DNA from 2 places in the Blastococcus jejuensis genome. Region 1 is predicted to be linked to the other one. Evidence: riboswitches for the same ligand, from Rfam matches in the RefSeq annotation. Region 1 holds a riboswitch; the other holds the start of a gene.

The links. A riboswitch is a leader RNA that binds a small molecule or an ion and turns the genes downstream of it on or off. The one in region 1 is predicted to bind cyclic di-AMP.
Region 2: another riboswitch for cyclic di-AMP. It lies ahead of ABD644_RS10230 (VldE C-terminal domain-containing protein); the one in region 1 lies ahead of ABD644_RS21745 (peptidoglycan DD-metalloendopeptidase family protein).

The regions. Positions count from the first base shown of each region.
Region 1 is NZ_BAAAVV010000019.1:39,772-43,164, forward strand. It holds gene ABD644_RS21735 (hypothetical protein) at 1-508, shown strand, start outside; tRNA gene ABD644_RS21740 (tRNA-Ile) at 829-902, opposite strand; cyclic di-AMP (ydaO/yuaA leader) riboswitch at 1,094-1,253, shown strand; gene ABD644_RS21745 (peptidoglycan DD-metalloendopeptidase family protein) at 1,265-2,467, shown strand; gene ABD644_RS21750 (TVP38/TMEM64 family protein) at 2,519-3,184, shown strand; gene ABD644_RS21755 (maleylpyruvate isomerase N-terminal domain-containing protein) at 3,181-3,393, opposite strand, start outside.
Region 2 is NZ_BAAAVV010000004.1:131,062-134,454, forward strand. It holds gene ABD644_RS10225 (HAD family hydrolase) at 1-260, opposite strand, end outside; gene ABD644_RS10230 (VldE C-terminal domain-containing protein) at 368-1,258, opposite strand; cyclic di-AMP (ydaO/yuaA leader) riboswitch at 1,301-1,444, opposite strand; gene metH (methionine synthase) at 1,557-3,393, opposite strand, start outside.

The sequences.
Region 1 (3,393 bases):
CCTGCACCTCGCCCGTGACGAGATGGAGCTAGCGGTGGCCGCCGGCGAGGAGGCGATGACCGCCCTGTGTGCGGAAGGTGACCCGGTCCTGACAGCGGATGTCCAGCGCGAGCAGGCACACCGGCTCGTCGTTGCCGGACACCCCACCGCGGCACTCGACCTCTACGGCGCCGCGCGGGAGGGATTCGCGGCAAGCGGTCTGTCCGTCCAGGTGGCTGCCGTCGATCTCGGCCGAGCCGACGCCCTGGCGGCCCTCGGCCGCGCCGACGAGGCCGTCGCTTTGGCGGAGGAGGTGGCGGAGGTGGGGCTGCGCGAGGATGTGCCGGAACTGCAGGCCGATGCCCTCTGGGCGGCTGCAGCCCACGCGGTCCCGGATGACGAGCGCTACGACCGCGCCCTGGATGCCTATGCCAAGGCGGGCGCGCCGCCCGAACAGCTAGAGGAACTGCGGTCCCGGCGAGACGCGGCGCTGGGCCGGTCCGTTCGCCGTCCCCGCTGGAGGAGCTGACGCTGACCACGAGGACCGCCTGAACAGCAGGGCATCGCAGGGCTACTCATCGCGCTGACACCATCAGCGGGAAGTCCCTCGGCTGCCGGCCCTTGTTCCTTACACGGCCACGTGAGGACGTCGAGAGCGTTGAGACGCTTCCGCGGAAGCGCCTCAAGGTAGGCGGCTCGACGATCCTCCCGCGGGAACGCAGGGCCGAGTGCATGGAGGTCGCCCATGTCGCCCACGTCACGGAACGGGCTGTGGGCATATGTCGGCACGGGACGAGGCCATGGAACTTGCCCCGGATCACACAAGCCTCTGACCAGCGAGAACTTCGGTGGGGCGGGTGGGGCTCGAACCCACGACCCAGGGATTATGAGTCCCTTGCTCTGACCGGCTGAGCTACCGCCCCACCTGCACAGCCTGCCAGATCGGATCCGGCCGGATCACCGCGCCGCAGCCGGGGGATCGCCGTCCGCGACGACGTACCGGGAAGTACCACGAGCTGACCTGCTGTTCGTTATCCCGCTGTGACAACCCCTGGATCGGTGGGTACGGTCGCGCACGGTTCGGACGAGTTCAGTCCCTCGACCCGAGGGCCTCGGCCGGACCCCGCCGAACCGCGGAGCCGGATGGCCGAGCGGACCGGGGACCCACCGATTCACCGGGGTGAATCGTGCCTGCACACGGGGGTGGCAGGCACGTAGGGCACTGAACGGCCCGAACCCGTCAGCTAACTCGGTAGGCGGCCGTCAGAAACGGAGATGCGTCGCCTTGGCGACCCTGCACATCGAGCACAGCCGCGCCACCACAGCCCCCCGCCCCTCCCGCTCCCGGTTGAGCACGCCCCGTCGCGTGCTGCTCGTCGCCGGAGTGCTCACCGGAAGCCTCCTGGGCACGCACGCCGCCACCGCCGCACCCGGGAGCCCGGCCGCGGAGTCCGAGAACGACTCGCTGTCCGCCCAGATCGACCAGATCGAGGAACGCCTCGCCGCGGCCGAGGAGACCCTCCAGCGGACGACGGTCGAGGCCGAGGCCGCCGGCGAGGCGTCGCGGGCCGCGCAGGCCGCGCTCGGCGGGGCGCAGGCGGCCGCGGCGGCCGCCGCCGACGAGCTGGCCGCCGTCCGCCAGGCCGTGGCCGACTCGCAGGACGACGTCGCGGCCATCGGCCGGCAGGCCTACATGGGTAGCGACGACACGTTCGGTGACGTCGCCCTCCTGCTCGACGCCGAGAGCCCGACGGAGCTCCTCCAGCAGGCGGCCACCCTCGAGCTGCTCGGCGACGAGCGCACGAGGCAGCTCGCCGAGCTGGAGGACGCCGAGGTGCGCGAGGCGCAGGCCGACCGCGCCGCGCGCGAGGCCGTCGCCGAGCAGGACCGGGCGGCCCAGGCCGCCGCCCAGGCCGAGGCCGCGGCGACCGAGCAGCTCGCCGCCGCCCGGGCCACCTACGACGCGGCCGCGGCCGAGAAGGCGACGCTGGAGCGAGAGCTGCAGGCCGCCCTGGGCCGTTCGGGCGTCGCCGATCCGGCAGCGGCGGTCGCTCTGGCCCAGTCCACCCCGCTGCTGTCCGCCGCCGGAGGTGCGATCGCCCCCACCCAGGGCCGGGTCACCTCCTGCTACGGCACGCGCTGGGGGGCCATGCACAACGGCGTCGACATCGCCGCCCCGATCGGCACGCCGGTCTACACCCCCGAGGCCGGTGTCGTGCTGCAGGCCGGCCCGGCCAGCGGGTTCGGGCTCGCGGTCGCCGTCGAGCACGGCGACGGCACGATCACGCTCTACGGCCACGTGAACCAGTACTTCGTCTCGGCCGGGCAGGTCGTGTCGGCGGGCCAGCAGATCGCCGAGGTCGGCAACCGCGGTCAGTCCACCGGCCCGCACCTGCACTTCGAGGTGCACAACGGCGGCCTGTACGCCAACCGGGTCAACCCGACGCCGTGGCTGTCCGCCCGGGGGATCTCCCTCGGCGGCTGCTGACACGGCAGCGCGGCGGCAGGTGATCGGCCGGTCGTCGCGCACTATGGGCACATGACGACGGCGGCGCGCGGCACCTGGCTGCGCGCCGCCGTCCTCGTCCTGCTGCTCGCCGCCGGCGTGGGGGCAGCCCTGGTGCTGGACCTGCCGAGCGTCGCGACGGTGCGGTCCCAGGTCGCCGGCGCCGGGGCGCCGGGTGTCGCAGTCATGGTGCTCGCCGTGGCCCTCGTCCTGCTCGCGCCCGTGCCGCGGTCGGCGGTCTCGGTGCTGGTCGGCCTCGTCGCCGGCTTCGCGACGGGCGTCGGCGTCGCCTTCGCGGGTGGACTGCTGGCGGCGCTCGCCGCGTTCGGGTTCAGCCGGTGGCTGGGCCGGTCCGCGGCGCTCCGCCTGGCCGGCCCACGGCTGTCCCGCGTCGACGGGCTCGTGGCCGACCGCGGCTTCGTCGCGGTGCTGGCCGGCCGGCTGCTGCCGGTCGTGCCGTTCGTGGCGCTCAGCTACGGCGCCGGCCTGACGGGGGTGCGGCTCGCGCCGTACGGGGTGGCGACGGCGCTCGGGCTGGTGCCGAGCACCGTCCTGCAGGTCGGCGTCGGGGCCTCGGTCGGGTTCGCGGTCGACCCGGCCACCACGTCGCTCGTGCTGTCGCTCGCCGCCCTCGTCGTCGTCGCGGTCGGGGTCGGCACCCTGCTGTGGCGTCGGCGGCGCGCCGCCGTTCCCGCCTAGTTCCTACCGAGCAGGCGGCCGATCACCCCGCCGGCACCGCCCACCGTGCGGGCCGCCAGCTGCAGGATCGGACCACCGGGGATGCCCGGCACGGCCGAGACGATCGGGGCCAGCTTCAGCAGGCCGCCGACCTCGTGCACGCGCAGCTTCCGGCGGGCCACCGCGGGCACCGGGTTGACCCGCCCCGACGCCGCGTCCAGCAGCAGGTC
Region 2 (3,393 bases), on a different contig from region 1:
ATGATCTCCCCCGCCAGCAGCTCCGCGGCCCGGCCCTCGACCCAGCGGGCGGCGACGAGCAACTGGTCGTCCGTGACCTCGAGGCCGAGGTCGTCGTGGAGCAGGGTCATCGACGTCCGCATGCTCGTGCCGACGGTGGCTGCGCGAGCCTCGTCGGAGAGCCGGCCGCCGAGGCGCCGGGCGAACTCGTGCAGCGCCGTCCCCCAGTGCTGCTCGGTCTCGACCAGGGTTCCGTCCATGTCGAACAGCACTGCCTCCACCCGGCCATCGTCCCACCGCAGGATGGCCCGGGCCGTGGCCGACGCGGCCACGGCCCGGAGAACCGCTGGTCAGGGCCTTGGCGCGTGGCCAAGGTCACGACGGGTGGTCAGCGGTAGTTCACGTGCACGTGGTCCATGTGGTTGGCCGTCGCGCTGCCGCGGTTCTCCATCGGCTGCCAGGAGCCGCCGGGCGAGCTCAGCATCCGCTGCTGCCAGATGATGTACTCCACGCCCAGCTCGTCCCAGTGGTCGATGTGGTACTGGGCGATCGCGTCGCCCAGGGACGGGCTGCACATGTAGTCCAGGGCCAGCCCGGAGGGGTGACCGCCGGGGTCGGCGGCGCTGGCGCGGGTGCCGCCGATGGTGATGCCGGCGGCACCGGGCACGTTCGAGACCACCGCGTCCGCGGCGGCCTGCGCCTGCGGTCGCACCGGCCCGGCACTGTTGGAGATCCGCGCGACGGCGGTGGCCGCCGTCCCGCTGGAACTGGCCGCGGGCGCTGCCGCTGCCTCGGACTCGGCCGCGGCTGCCTCGGCCGCTGCTGCCTCGGCCGCGGCGGCTTCGGCTGCCGCCTGGGCCTCCGCCGCGGCCTGCGCCTCCGCCGCTGCCTGCTCGGCCTGGGCCTGGGACGCGGCCGCCGCCGCCTGGTCCGCGTCGCGCTCGGCCCGGCTCGCGGCGAGCTGTCCGAGGAACTCGGAGTCCGCCGTCGACGGCTGGTCGACGCCGGTGCCGTCGATGCCCAGCGCGTCGGCGACGGCGACGGACGGCGACTGGGAGCTGGCCGTGGCGGTCGCCGCCGGGCCCGCCGCCACCAGGTCGACGAAGGCCAGCGTGCACACAGCCGAGATCCCCAGGGCGTAGGCCACCCGGGAGTGCGGGGCGCCGTGCCGGCGACCGTCGGGTCGGGCGATGAGGTCGAGCGGTGCGCCGTCGGAATGCTCGTCGGCGGGCCGGCCCTCGGTGGCCGTGGATCGGGTGGAGATGGAGCGGGTGGTCATGGAGCGCAAGCGCAGGTTCAGGGACGCCACAGGGGCGGCTCTCCGTTCTTCCCTAGCCGCCTACCGAGTTAGCTGACGGGTTCGGGCCGGAAGTTGCCCTACCTGGCACGCGCACGCGCGCGCAGGATTCACCCCAGAGGAACCATGGGTCCCCGGTCTGCTCGCGACGCTCGGCCGCGCGCAGTTCGGCGGTGTCCGGCCGAGGTCCTCGATCGAGGAGCGGGGCCCGGCGGACGCAGGCCAACGTACTACGAATCCGCGTTACCGAACTGTGATCCTCTGCCAGATGTGGACGAGGTCACTCGTCCTCGGTGCGGTAGCCGAGGTTGGGCGAGAGCCACCTCTCGGCCTCGTCGACCGTCCAGCCCTTGCGGCGGGCGTAGTCCTCGACCTGGTCGCGCCCGAGCCGCCCCAGCACGAAGTAGCGCGCCTGGGGGTGCGAGAAGTACAACCCGCTGACCGCCGCGCCCGGCCACATGGCCATGCTCTCGGTGAGCTCGATCCCGGTGCGGGCCTCGACGTCGAGCAGCTCCCAGATGGTCCGCTTCTCGGTGTGCTCGGGGCAGGCGGGGTAGCCCGGTGCGGGCCGGATGCCGTGGTACTTCTCGGCGATCAGCGCGTCGTTGTCGAGGTGCTCGTCGGGCGCGTAGGCCCAGAACTCCTTGCGCACGCGCTCGTGCAGGCGTTCGGCGAACGCCTCGGCCAGCCGGTCGGCCAGCGACTCGAGCAGGATCGCGCTGTAGTCGTCGTTGGCCTTCCTGAACGCGGCGACCCGCTCCCCCGCACCCAGGCCCGCCGTGACGGCGAAGGCGCCCACGTAGTCGCGGAGGCCGGTCTCCTTGGGCGCGACGAAGTCGGCGAGGGACTTGCGGGCCGAGCCGTCGCGGCCCTCGGTCTGCTGCCGCAGCTGGTGCAGGGTCGTGAGCACGGTGCGGCGGGACTCGTCGGTGTAGACCTCGATGTCGTCGCCGGGCACCTGGTTGGCCGGGAACAGGCCGAACACACCGCTGGCCCGCAGCCACCGGCCCGCGATGATCTGGTCGAGCATCTGCTGCGCGTCCTCGTACAGCCGGCGGGCGGCCTCACCGGACGCCGGGTTGTGCAGGATGTCGGGGAACCGGCCGCGCATCTCCCAGGTGGTGAAGAACGGCTGCCAGTCGATGTAGTGCCGCAGCTCCTCCAGCGGGTAGTCGGGGAAGCTGCGGACGAACTGCGTCGCCACGTGGTGCAGGTGGTCGCACGAGGGCCCCGCGCACACGTCCATCGCCTGCTGCAGCAGCATCCTCGGCCGGGGCGGGTGGTAGCTGCTCCACTCGATCTCCGGTGCGGCGGCGCGCGCGGCGGCGAGCGGGAGCATCGTGCGCGTGTCCTGGCGGGCGGCGTGCCGCTCCCGCAGCGTCTCGTACTCGGCGTCGGTCTCGGCCAGCAGCTTCGGGCGTTGCTCGTCGGACAGCAGGGCCGCGACCACCGGCACCGACCGGGAGGCGTCCTTCACCCAGATCACCGGGCCGTGGTACTTCTGCGCGACCTTCACCGCGGTGTGCGCCCGCGAGGTGGTGGCCCCGCCGATGAGCAGCGGGATGTCGAAGCCCTGGCGTTCCATCTCCGACGCGAGGTTCACCATCTCGTCCAGGGACGGCGTGATGAGGCCGGAGAGCCCGATGATGTCGGCGCCCTCCTCCTTGGCGGCGTCCAGGATGCGCTGGGCGGGCACCATCACGCCGAGGTCGACGACCTCGTAGTTGTTGCACTGCAGGACGACGCCGACGATGTTCTTCCCGATGTCGTGGACGTCGCCCTTGACGGTGGCCATGACGACCTTGCCGATGGCGCGCTCGGCGTCGCCGGGGCGCTTCTCCGCCTCGATGAACGGGATCAGGTAGGCGACGGCCTTCTTCATGACGCGGGCGGACTTCACCACCTGCGGCAGGAACATCTTCCCGGCGCCGAACAGGTCGCCGACGACGTTCATGCCGGCCATCAGCGGGCCCTCGATGACCTCGATGGGCCGGCCGCCGCGGGCGCTGATCTCGGCGCGCAACTCCTCGGTGTCGCTCTCGGCGAACTCGTCGATGCCCTTCACCAGCGCGTGGGTGATCCGCTCCCCCACCGGCAGCGACCGCCACTCCTCGGAG